Magnetococcus sp. PR-3: one gene and its partner. The main gene of each other region encodes a partner of the protein of the gene in region 2 in a complex. Links are inferred from orthologs where the notes say so. Each region holds a gene or a part of one and is shown on either strand. Other genes may lie near its edges.

Evidence for each region.
Region 1: the proteins of prmC (region 2) and prfA are in contact, whole or in part, in a crystal structure (PDB 2B3T), measured with the Escherichia coli proteins. The link is inferred for Magnetococcus sp. PR-3 from one-to-one orthologs.

The regions. Positions count from the first base shown.
Region 1 is NZ_JBAHUQ010000002.1:304,391-310,763, reverse strand. Bases 3,566-6,373 are described here. They hold prfA (peptide chain release factor 1), read right to left. Parts: upstream 5,609-6,373; coding sequence 4,523-5,608; downstream 3,566-4,522. Other genes in these bases: hemA (glutamyl-tRNA reductase), read right to left, coding at 5,764-6,373; ssb (single-stranded DNA-binding protein), read left to right, coding at 3,863-4,417; dctP (TRAP transporter substrate-binding protein DctP), read right to left, coding at 3,566-3,718. In the rest of the region: topA (type I DNA topoisomerase), read right to left, coding at 1-864; DNA-processing protein DprA, read right to left, coding at 960-2,057; glycerol-3-phosphate 1-O-acyltransferase PlsY, read right to left, coding at 2,062-2,670; more of dctP, read right to left, coding at 2,699-3,565. UniProt on the Escherichia coli protein: Peptide chain release factor 1 directs the termination of translation in response to the peptide chain termination codons UAG and UAA.
Region 2 is NZ_JBAHUQ010000002.1:70,934-77,461, reverse strand. The notes cover bases 2,570-5,532. They hold prmC (peptide chain release factor N(5)-glutamine methyltransferase), read right to left. Parts: upstream 4,508-5,532; coding sequence 3,632-4,507; downstream 2,570-3,631. Other genes in these bases: V5T57_RS01955 (DsbE family thiol:disulfide interchange protein), read right to left, coding at 5,238-5,532; V5T57_RS01960 (cytochrome c-type biogenesis protein), read right to left, coding at 4,723-5,238; V5T57_RS01970 (M23 family metallopeptidase), read left to right, coding at 2,570-3,437. Outside these bases: V5T57_RS01975 (GGDEF domain-containing protein), read right to left, coding at 1-747; more of V5T57_RS01970, read left to right, coding at 1,242-2,569; more of V5T57_RS01955, read right to left, coding at 5,533-5,798; V5T57_RS01950 (heme lyase CcmF/NrfE family subunit), read right to left, coding at 5,801-6,528. UniProt on the Escherichia coli protein: Methylates the class 1 translation termination release factors RF1/PrfA and RF2/PrfB on the glutamine residue of the universally conserved GGQ motif, i.e. on 'Gln-235' in RF1 and on 'Gln-252' in RF2.

The DNA of each region.
Region 1 (6,373 bases), 230 kb from region 2 along the record:
GGCGACGGTCATGGTCTTTTTGGCAGAGAAGCCCAGTTTTCGGGAGGCTTCCTGCTGAAGTGTCGAGGTGATAAAGGGCGGGGAGGGGTTACGCTTGCTCTGCTTTTTCTCCACTTCGGAGACAAACAGAGGGCGGTTCTCCACAGATTTAACCAACCCTTTTGCCTGATCTTCATTGGCAATGGAAAATTTGGTTAACTTTTTACCCTCGGCTATCGCCAAGCGGGCTTCAAAGGGGCGTGGTTTCTCATCTGCTGTTTTAGCGGCTTGTGCGGTAATGCTCCAGTACTCACGGGGTTCAAAAGCCTGGATCTCCGCTTCCCGCTCACAAACCAGACGTAGGGCAACCGACTGCACACGACCTGCTGAGAGCCCTCGGCGGATTTTACGCCACAGAAGTGGGCTCAGGTTAAAGCCCACCAGATAGTCCAGCGCCCGGCGTGCTTGCTGGGCATTGACCATATCCATATCAACATCACGGGCATGGGCAACAGCGTCTTGAATGGCGGTTTTGGTGATCTCATGGAACACCACCCGCTTAACCAAGACCTCTTTGAGCAGCTTTTTCTTTTCTAAAATCTCATGAACATGCCAGGAGATTGCTTCCCCTTCACGGTCAGGGTCAGTCGCCAGATAAACTTGATCAGCCCCTTTGACCGCCTTGGCCAGTTCATCCACCCGTTTGGCAGAATCTTTTGGCACGGTATACTTCATGGCGAAACCATTTTCCGTATCCACCGAGCCATTTTTGCTGGGCAGATCACGGATATGACCATAGGTAGCGACTACTTTGTAGCCACGACCTAAAAATTTATTGATGGTTTTCGCCTTGGCGGGTGATTCCACGATGACTACTGCCGTCATGTTTCCACCACTCCATTTCATAGTTAAGTTGAAGAATCAGGGGGTTGAAGTAGCAAAAAGGCCACAGCATGCCACCCTGTAAAGTCATGATATACCTAGGAATGTTGCGGCTCTAGAGCCAGCATTCCTCCTGGTTCACGACGAACAATGTTGCATAGTTCAAGCTGAAGTAATGTGCTGGAAAGCTCTGCGGGTGTCAAATGACAAAGACGCAAAAGTCCATCCACCGTTAATGGTCCATCCACCAAAGCCTCTATCACAGGTGTGGCCCCAGGGGTGTTTTGCATCACATCGGCATAGAGGGAAAGATCCTGTGATTGGGTGCTCCTGGCCTGATCGGGAATGGTCCCCCCCCAAGCCAGTGCTTCCACCACATCAGCCGCATTTTCGATCAGTTGTGCGCCATCTTTTAAGAGCTGATGCACACCACGACTACGGGGATCATGGATGGCACCTGGAACGGCCAACACCTCACGGTTCTGTTCTAAAGCCAAGCGGGCTGTAATCAAGGACCCGGACTTTAAGCCCCCTTCCACCACCACCACACCACGACTTAAACCACTGATGATACGGTTACGACGGGGAAACCGCTTGGCATGGGGTTGTGTGCCTGGGGGATATTCGGTGACCAAGCATCCATTTTGAACAATCTGTTTTTTAAGATCTCGATTAGGTTTTGGATAGTCCACATCCAAACCACACCCCAAAACAGCCACGGTAGAACCCTCCCCTTCCAGGGAGCCTCGGTGGGCGGCACTATCAATACCCAGGGCCAGACCACTGATGGTGGTTAATCGCATCTGTCCCAGATCATGCCCCAGCTTGTGGGCAAACCGTTCACCATCCCGGCTACAGCGTCGCGTACCCACCATGGCAATGAGTGGTTCTTGATTGAGCAGTGCCAACTGACCCTGTACAAACAGCACAGGTGGAGGGTCTGCAATTTCCAACAATTGTTGGGGGTAGATCTCTTGTGCCCAATGAATGGCTTGGGCCCCCATGGCTTGGTTCTGTTGAATAAGATCTGCAACCCAGGCGCGATCAGCCAATGTGATCTGGGGTTTTACATCCGGTAGGGCGGTTAGAATCGCCTGAGGTGTACCATACTGCTGTTTAAGGTGCCTAAGGGTGATAGGCCCAAGCCCTGGGGTAAGCTCCAGTTGTAGCCATGCCAGAAGGTCCTCATGGGCCATCCGATCAGCCCTTTTTACCAATGCGTGGTTCGGTACCAGCCAAAATCCGTTGAATGTTCTGGCGATGCTTCCAAAACACGGTTGGGACCACAATGGCTGCAACCACCATCGCAGGTTGGGTGCCGTAGAGGTATTGAAACACCGGCATCAAGGCAAAAGCGAGTAAAGCGGAAAGCGAGGAGATACGGAACAACACGGCCGCAATGATCCAACTGGCGACCGCCAGTAGACCAACCATGGGGGTTAGCATTAAAAAAACACCCAAACCGGTTGCAACCCCTTTGCCCCCCTTAAAACCCAGATAAATGGGAAACAGATGTCCCATAAAAGATAACAGTGCCATGGCCGCAGTAATGGGGCTCTCCCATCCGAACAACCCAATACCCACTGCGGTTGCCATGGCCCCTTTGCCAATATCAAGAATAAGGGTTAACAAGCCCGGCAGTTTGCCCGCGGTACGCAGAACATTGGTTGCCCCAATATTACCACTACCTTGCGTACGGATATCCCCGGCACCCCATAGGCGGGCAATGACCAGTCCAAAGGGGATGGCGCCCAGTAGGTAGGCCCCAAAAATGGCCAGTAGTGCAGTGGGTGAGAACAGTGCATCCATGGTACGGCATCCGTTTTAAAAAAGTGGGTTATGGGGTGGTCATTAGGCCATTATTTTGGATCCACATCTGCCATAACTGACCATGTAGCCCCATCCGTTTTTCCAGTGCCTGCAGTTTTTGACCAACCCATGGTTTGATCTGTTCAGCGATGGCTCTTTCAGCCACCTCTGTGGGTTGTGGACCGCGGCCGGCACTCCAGTCCCCAAGAATTTTCTGTTCCAAACGTAAAGATTCCGAAAAGCTCTGTCTGAGCGAGGCGGCGACAATCTCTTTAACCTTCTGGCGTAGCTCCTTGGGTAGATTGGCATACCAACGGTTGCTGACGGTAAAGGCCATCCAACCATAGAGATGGTGGGTTGGGAAAAAACGTTTGGCCTGTTGGGTCAAGCGGGTGCGATTAAGCAGCTCAGGCGTACTGGAAATACCCTGTAGCCAGCCATCATTAATGGCACCGGGTACCGACTCAGCCGGTACATAGTTGGGGGCCAACCCCATCTGTTCCAGACCTTTTTGATGGGTAATCACCGAGGGTGACCGGATGGTGGCACCAGCCATCTCTTCCCACGATCCCTCTTTAAAGCTGGTAATGCCATAAAAGCCCGTACCACCGTAGCCCAAAACCTGAATACGTTTACGGATGGCGCGTCTGCGGAGCTTCAGGTCATAACGGCTTTGAACAAACTGCACCAATTGATTGGGTGTGACAAACAACCTTGGTGTCAGGAGTAGCTGGTAGGCTGGTAAGGTTTGAGACAGGGTAGAGGCTGAGATAAAGGCGGCCTCCATCTTATTCTCAATGAGCGATTTCACCATCGTGATCTCGTTACCCTGCTGACCATTATGAAGAATCTCTACCTTGATCTGACCAGCCGTACCCTGTTCGATATCCTGTGCCATCTGTCTTAAGTTACGGACATAGGTCATGTCCATACCCTGGGTGGTGCCAATGCGCATGATCTGCACAGGGGCTTGGGCATAGGCTGTAGGGGCCAAAGCGGTCGCAATGGCTGCTAACAGCGGCAAGAAGGTGCAAAAAATTTGAAACATGGTATGGTGCATGGGGCGTCGACCGGGTAATGTTCCATGAAAAGAAGGTTTTCATGGGATACCATGCTTGTGGCGCTTTGTCAGGTGCTGATCAACAATTAAAACGATTTCCCCCCATTTAGGGGTGTTTGCCAGGAGGATTGAATGGCCTTTTCCCTCAACAAAGTACAACTGATCGGAAATCTGGGTGGGGACCCGGAGATTCGCTATACCCAAGCGGGTAAGGCGGTTGCCAATTTAAATATTGCGACCAGTGAGTCGTGGAATGATCAGCAGGGTCAACGCCAGGAACGTACCGAATGGCACCGTGTGGTAGTTTTTGGCAAGCCTGCTGAAATTGTCCAACAGTACTTACGTAAAGGCAGTAAAGTCTATATTGAAGGCCAGCTGCAGACCCGTAAATGGCAAGACCAGAGCGGGCAGGATCGCTACACAACCGAAACCGTGGTTAGTGGCTTTAATAGCCAGATGATCATTTTGGATCGTCCCGGTGGCGGCGGTGGCGGCGGTGGTGGTTATGGGGGGGGCGCACCTCAAGGTGGTGGTTATGGGAGTGGTGCACCTCAAGGTGGTGGTCAGGGCGGCCAAGGGGGCGGTGCACCCCAAGGTGGCGGCGCACCCCAAGGGGGTAAGCAGCCTGCTTCTCCGGCAGATACCTTTAATGAGGGACCTGACTTTGATGATGATATCCCCTTCTAGGGCCCATGACTCCAAGTAGATCTTAAAAAAAGGGGGCACAGCCATGGCTGTGCCCCCTTTCTGTTACGTCAGACTTTATAAACGCAGTGTGGCTCGCCTCATGAATTAATGGGGGTTCCCTAACTGGGCTAGCATTTCAGCTTGATCATGTGTAGCCAAGGCATCCACCACTTCAGCCAAGGCACCCTGCATAACCTGATCGAGCTTATGCAAGGTCAGATTAATACGGTGATCGGTCACCCGGCTTTGGGGGAAGTTATAGGTGCGAATACGCTCGGATCGGTCGCCACTACCCACCTGACCTTTGCGGGCTTCGGCCCGTTCAGAGGCTGCCGCCTGTTTTTCAGCATCCAGCAGACGTGCCTGTAGAACCTTCATCGCTTTGGCTTTGTTCTTATGCTGAGACTTTTCATCCTGACAGGTGACGATTAAACCGGTGGGTAGGTGGGTAATCCGTACCGCTGAATCGGTGGTGTTTACACTCTGGCCACCGGGGCCTGAAGAGCGGTACACATCAAAGCGTAAATCTTTATCTTGGAGATTAAGCTCCACATCATCCGCTTCTGCCAAAATGGCCACGGTCACCGCAGAGGTGTGGATGCGGCCACCTGTTTCTGTGACAGGAATACGCTGTACCCGGTGCACACCAGACTCATACTTCAGGCCCATATAGGCCCCTTTGCCATGGACCATGGCAATGAGTTCTTTATAGCCACCCAGATCCGTTGGGCTGCTGGAGAGGATCTCTATGCGCCACCCTTTAGATTCAGCAAAACGACCATACATACGGAATAGGTCAGAGACAAACAGTGCCGCTTCATCACCACCCGTACCTGCACGGATCTCCAAAACAACGTTCTTCTCGTCGTTGGGATCTTTAGGCAGCAACATCAGTTGCAGGTTTTTGTGGCTCTCTTCCAGTTGAGTTTTTAAGGTTTCCCGTTCCTCTTTGGCCATTTGCCGCATGTCAGGATCATCGCCCGCTTCAGCCAGCATCTGTTCGGCATCGGCCATTTGCTCGGTTAGGGTTTGATGGCTCTGCCAAGCCTCTACCACCGGCTCTAGGTCCGAAAACTCTTTACTGTAAGCGGCAAACTTTTTAGCGTCCGAGACCGTAGCAGGGTCGGCCAGATGAGAGGAGAGCTCTGCATGACGGTTGGTTAAGGATTCCAGCTTTTCTTCAATGGCCATGAGGTCTCTTCGGTGGTCAGTTAGCGTGTATGATTGAAAAAGATGCGCGTACCACTGGGTTGGTCAAATGCTTTAAACCCATCGGCTACCTGTACCATGACCCCATTCAGTGGGTGGCATGGTGCTGGTTATATACGCCTAAATGTGGGGTTTGGTTAGGATTCATCCAGCTTGTAGAGCTTGCGAGCGGCATCCACATAACGGTCACCATCATGCTCATTGGTCAGGGCTCTGAGCCGTTCGGTGGGATCATGCATCAGCTTGTTGACCAGTTGTCGGGCTAGATTTTCCACCTTTTTGCGGTCGGCCTCTTGCAGATCCCAGCCGTTCAAATGTTTTTGCAGCAGTTGATCCTTGGTCGCTTCGGCTTTGCGTCGCATGGCTTTAATGGTGGGGACAACATCTAAGGTATCCAACCACTGGGTAAAGATGGGTGCCTCACCCTCAATAATATCCAAAGCAGCCTGTGCAGCCTCTTGGCGATCTTGACGGTTATCTTCGATGATCTTGGTTAAATCATCCATATCGTAAAGGAAGGCGCTATCAACCTCAGCAATTTCAGGATCCAAATCCCGAGGTACCGCAATATCGATCAAAAAGATGGGGCGTTGACGACGACTTTTCAGTGCCTCTTTGACCATATCGGGCCCCACCATATAGGTGGTGGATCCGGTTGAAGAGATCACAATGTCTGCCCGATGCAAATTCTCCCCAAGTTCCTCAATGGGAAATGCGTGTCCATTAAACTGTTCGGCGAGGTCCACA
Region 2 (6,528 bases):
CAGCTGTCTATGAATACGTTTAGCGTGGCGACGGAATCCATCGGCCTCTTGAATAAGTACCTGTTTTAACTCCTGCACATTGACTTGCTCAGGGGTCTGTTTTAGGCGTTCAACCAGGGCATCAGTTTCGCCATCGGCCTGACCTAAATCCTTAAGACCCGCACTTAAGGTCTCTGCCAGTCGTTGCAGGGTTTGCATGAGGTCACTCTTTTGACGCTGCCAGCGTCGTTCCCGCTTTAACTCTTGATCGGGTAGTGCGGTCAGCAGGTCAAAAAGTACCTTCCAATCGGGTTCTTGATCATCAGGCATGGCCTGTAATGCGTGCTCAAGCCAGGGGTCCCCTTCACTTAACTGGTTTAGGGCCAAACATAAATGGGTGCGAAAACGGGGCGGGGGAGCTTGGGGATCAATTTTTTGATGAAGGGTATCCCAATCCTGAGGTTCGGTGATCCATGGGGTAATGCCTTCCAAATCTTTTTTAAGCTTATTTAGGTCTGGTTCTCGTTGTTTGCTGATCTCTTTTTGCAGACGGCTTAGTTGGGATTGACGCTCATGAGATTTTTCTAATGAGGGTTTAACCAAATGCTCTAAAACTGTGTCGACCAGGGTTTTGATCTGGGCCATCTCACCATCACAGGGTCCTTTAATAATAAGATCCCGGACCTGTTTTTGGGCACCAGAAAGATCAGCCGGGCTCTTTTTAAGCTTGGCCAGAATCTCTTCTAAAAGGGTGACAGCATCTTGCATGCAGGTTTCTCTACCTCAAAGTGTCAAAATAGCTCTTATCTATAAGATCGGTTGGAATGGTGGCTAAGCGTAGCAGAACATGCATAAGGCGTAGGTTATGGTGCATTTTTGGGCCTATATGGGGTGTGTCTTCTCAATGGATATAACGGTTAGAATAGTATTAGTCATTGAATAAGCATATAAAAATAGAGTTCTAGCTTGTGAGTAAACTACACTAAAAGAGGCTGGACGATAGATGGACAGAAGATATTAACACACAAATTATATGTGAAACAAATAAAAATAGCCTGCTAAACTCCATAACAATCCGAGATTCTTGACAAAAGCTGTATATTTTAGTTATTTTGCTCTGGTTTTACTTGCCGCAAGGAGCGGCCTGAGAGCTCAAGCGAGAATTTGCATCTTGCCTGAAAAAAAGGACTGAGAATTGCATCAAGGGTAATTCGGATCAAGCCGTTGCCTTGATGGCTATACAACAGTCAGCGGATAACTCAATGAATTCTGGTCATAACAAAAAGCTGAACCGTTTGGGAACCTACGCCCACACTGGTGGATATTTGTCGCGTCAACAACGCCCTGAGCGTCGTTGGTTGCGCTTTTTCCTGGTGGGTGCGTTGACCGTTGGTGGGCTGGTAGCCCATCGGGTTCTTGATGCCCATACTGGACAATCTGTAACCCACCCGGGGCAGAAGTTTCAGGATGCTATGGTATTGAACCGCGCTGGTCTGCTGCCTGTAGCTCCCCCAACACTAGATAATGAACCAACCCGTACCGCCATCTTTACCCCGGATGCGTTGCTTGAGCCTGACCCTGTTGCTGAGGTTATGACACCTCAGGAACTGGAAGTGGCCCATCAATCCGCACCCAGTGTTGAGTTGCCGATGGGTCTTGGTACAGACATGGGTGACGCAAACAGCGATGAGCCTGTCATGGCGGTGGCAACCACCACATTACAGGAAGATCAAGTACGTGCTGGAGATACCATGACCGGTATGCTTCAACGCTATGAGATCTCTTACGCAGCTGCGTTAAAAATGTATAAGGCCGCTAAGCCTCACTATGACTTAGCTCGGAAAATGCGTGCCGGTAACCCAGTGGTTATTCGCCGGGACCGTCATCAAATGTTCCGTGCCTTTTACTACGCCATTACCAAAAACCGCACCCTGGTTATTACCACAGAAGATCAGAAGCGCTTTAAAGCACAGGTCGAGCAACGTAATTTGCAGTTGGCCACTTTAGAAGCTCTACCCCGTATTGATCTGGAAAAACCCGCATTATCAGATCAAGCGGCGGCTTCCATGTCACCTGGGTTGGCCGCGCTATATGGTAAAAGTAACATTGTGGATGGTGAGCTGGGTCTGAGCGACAAAATTCCCAAAATTGCCCCGGCACCTAAAGCCATTGTTTCAACCCTGGTCCAGGGTGAGATAAGTGAGCCGACGGTTGCGGCATTAAAGTCTGCCCAAACCGATGTTGCTCAGGTGACGCCAACTGGCGCAGCCACGGTTAAACAAGTGGCGATTAAGAAGAGAAAACCCGTAAAGCACGATAAAGTACGCAGCCGTTTTCCTAACGCTAAGCAAGTGGTGACGGAAAAGGTGCGTCGTGGTGATATGTTCAGTGCCATTTTGGCCCGCCATGGGGTGTCCAATCTGGTCGCGTTTGAAATGGCCAAGGTGGCCAAGCGTCAATCCAGTTTTGATATTGCGCGTCGGCTGCGTCCGGGGCGTGAGCTCAACATGGCCTTTGATATCAAACATAACCTCATTGGTTTGACCTATGAGGCCTCCACAGATAAAACGCTTTATATTGAAAAGAAGCCGGGTCGTGGTCTGGTCGCCGAGTTGGAGCAGAAGGCGTATCAAGTCAAGCTGAAGTCTGTGACGGGCATAATCAATGGTTCGCTGCTGGTTGCGGCCCGTAAAGCTGGTCTCTCGCAAAATCTGGCCATGCGTCTGGCCGGTCTATTTGAGTGGGATGTGGACTTTGCGCGAGATATTCGTGCCGGTGACCGTTTTACGGTTGTGTATGAAGAGCTGCAAATGGATGGCCGTAAAATCCGTAACGGCAACATCCTCGCTGCCAAGTTTATTAACCAAGGCAGTGCTTACGAAGCGATCCGTTATAAAGATCCGCGTGGTGTTGTTGGCTACTATAAGCCGACGGGTTCCAGCGTTGAGAAGATGTTTATTAAGGCCCCTGTGGACTTTACCCGCATCTCTTCGCGCTTCTCCTTGGCGCGTAAGCACCCAGTCTACGGCTTTACCCGCGCCCACAAAGGTGTGGATTATGCCGCGCCCAAAGGCACCCCTATTCGTGCTTCAGGCAGTGGCCGTATTTTGTACCGGGGTCACAAAGGTAGCTTTGGTAATCTGGTCATTGTCAAACACAACAGCACCTACACCACAGCCTATGCCCACATGAGTGGCTTTAAGCGTGGTTTAAAAGTGGGTTCGCACATTAAGCAGGGTCAAGTCATTGGCTATGTTGGTGCGACTGGTGCAGCAACCGGCCCCCATTTGCACTATGAAGTGCGGGTTCGTGGGCGTCAGGTTAATCCGCTTAAAGTGAAGTTACCCATGGGTAAAAGTGTACCCCGTCGTTATCTGGTCGATTTCAAACGTCATAGCCAGAAGATGACTGCGCTGCTCCGCCGGGCACCCAGTGTTGTGGCCGCCTTGGATAACTAAAGCAGCCTATCGGCATACGAACAAAAAAAGCGGGCCTTGAAAAAGGTCCGCTTTTTTGTGTGCTGATCAAGAGATCTCGATCCCCTACTTGTAAGCGTCAGCCGCCCATGGTGCCTGCTACTTAAGAGGTCAAAGATCGTTGTACAGGGTGGCCTATGCGTATGGTCACACTGTGTTAGCTCAGAGTAAGATCCCTATCGTGACCCCATGACCACACGATCGTGTTGGGCATAGTCTTTGAGGATCTGGATATTTTTTAAACCATGGTTTTGCATCAAATCATGCACACGCTGGCCTTGATCGTGGCCAATTTCAACCGCCAATAAGCCGCCTGTATTAAGGCGTTTGACCACATCTGGAACCAAACGATTATAGATATCCATACCATCCATACCCCCATCCAGTGCCAATATGGGCTCCCAATCCTTTACTTCAGGCTCTAAGGTTTGGATGACGTCATGGTTGATGTAGGGGGGGTTGGAGAGGATCAGATCAAACGGTGTCTCCTCTGTAAGCGCTGCACACAGATCGCTTTTAAGCCATTGACTGCGTGTCTGTAGGCCCAATAGCTCTGCATTGGCTTTGGCGCAGGTTAAAGCGTGTTCTGAGAGGTCTACACCGATCCCTGTCGCCTCTTTAAAGTGATCAAGCAGTGCCAGGGCAATAGCACCCGAACCCGTGCCAATATCCAACAGCTTGGTTGGTGCTGCATTTTGCGCTTCAAAATGGTCAATGACAGCTTGAACCAGATGTTCGGTTTCTGGACGGGGAATTAAGACCCCTGCGGTAATCTTTAAATCCCAATGCAAAAAAGCCCGCTTCTCTAGGATATATGCGACCGGTTCCCGAGCGGCCCGGCGTTTGATTAATGCTTTATAGCTGGCCAGTTCATCTGGTGTCAGTGGACGGTCGGGATCTAAAAACAGATCCAAGCGGCGTATATCCAGTGCATGAGCCAGTAGCAACTCTCCATCCAGTCTAGGAGAGTCCACGCCCTGTTTTCCTAACCAGTCGGTGGTCCACTGTAGGATGGTGCGAGCGGTCCATTGTGGTGTGTTGGGTTCAGCCATTGGGCGTCCTGAAGGAAAGACCGCTTACCTTGTATGCATGGTCAGAGAGATCAAAGTTGAAAGAGCTGTTAACTTTGATGCGAGATCTAACCTCAATAAAGGTTCGCTGACATGATCGAGATAAGTCGAGGAATAAACAAAGGTAGGTCAAACAAAGGGGTCAACACCCGCACCCTCTCGCGTTATCGCATAGAGGGTACGGGTGAAGGCATACCTTACATATCGATGCTATCCAGCTCTTTTTGAATACGGGATTTCATATCCCCGCTGGTTGCTTCATCACTATTTTTATCCGCTTTGGATGCAGACTTGGTGTTTGGATTATACCAATTACGAATGGCAAACCATAACCCGAAGGCGCCAAACAACAGTGCCGCAAAAGGGCCTGCCCACAACGCCATATTACGGCTGTTCATCACCGGTTCCATATAGATATAGTCGCCGTAGCGCTCCAGGAAGTAGCGACGAATATCATCCTCTTGCTCACCGGCATGTACTTTATCGCGCACCACCTTCAGCATATCTTTGGCCAGACCAGAGTTGGAGTCATACACCGACTGACTCTGGCAAACCGCGCAGCGAAGTTCAGAAGCGATCTTACGGACCAGGGACTCCCGTGGATCTTCAGCCTTAACCGTACCCTGTTTGGCCGGTTCAGCTTCTTGTGCCATAACCGGGGTGACCACCAGCAGTGCCAGTACACACATGCTCCACTGAAGTAGATGACGCATCACGATGCCCCCGGCTTTTTCTTAGCGTTATAGGCTTCTATTAAAGGTAGAGCGACGGTGTTGAACCAGTTACGTACCAACGGGCCATACTCTTTTTTAATAATCATCCCATCGGGGTTAACCAGATAACTCTCCGGTGCGCGGACAATACCCCATTCAATGGCCACCTTCTGATCAGGGTCAAAAACCATGGGGTAGCTCGGGGTACCGTGGCGCCGTAAAAAAGCCATGGCGCCGCGGCGGGTATCTTTGTAGTCCACACCAATGACAGCAAAATCATCCCGTTCTTTGATTAGGCGGTCCAGGCGCATCAACTCAGGATGCTCACCCACACAGGCCCCACACCAAGAGCCCCAGAAATTAACCAGAATCCATTTGCCTTTGTAGTCGGCAATATCAATGGTATCTGTGCCGGCTAAAGCAGGACCACGTAGGATAGGTGCAGGTTTTTCAAGCAACGCCGTGGGGATCTTTTTGGTATCCCGCCCCAACCCCAACCCCATGAGTACCAGAATCAGTACAATGGAGCCTAACAGAATGAATTTCCATAATTTACCCACGATTAATTAGCCTCCTGGGTTTTCTTTAAACGGCGACCCTGGAACAGTGCAACAATGGCGCCCAAGGCAATGATAAAGGATCCATACCATACCCAGCCAATCAGAGGGTTACGGTAAGCCTTGATCGCCCATCCTCTGCCAGGAATTCGGTCACCTAAAACCACATAGAGATCTTCCCAGAAATAGCTGAAGATCGAAGCTTCTGTGGTCTCCATTTCATGGTTATCATACTTACGCTTCTGGGGGGTGGCTGTCACACTGTGGCCATCTTCCCGAACAGCAATAATAACGGCCTCTGTCGCGGTCCAGTTATCTTTACGTACCTTGTGGTAGCGGTCCAGAGTGAGCTCCCAACCAGAGAGCTTTACCTTATCACCAGGCTGCATGATAACGGTCTGTACCTCTTGGAACATGCCACTGCCAATAAAGCCAGCACACATGACCAAAATACCGATATGCACCGTCAAGCCGCCATAGCGTCGCTTATTGCGCCCAACCATCCGCCAAATGGCTGAGAAGGGGTTGCTGCTCCCAGACTGCATGCGTGAATGGACACCACGTTTGAAGTCGATAAAGTGGGAGGAGCCCACAAACATAATCAACATCACGGTCACAATGGCGTAAGGGTGGTCGATCCCCAAGAACAGCGCAATGGGAATACCCACCACCGCTAAAATGGCGGGAATGACAAAGTTCTTCTTTAACTGACCCTGTGCCGCGCGGCGCCAGG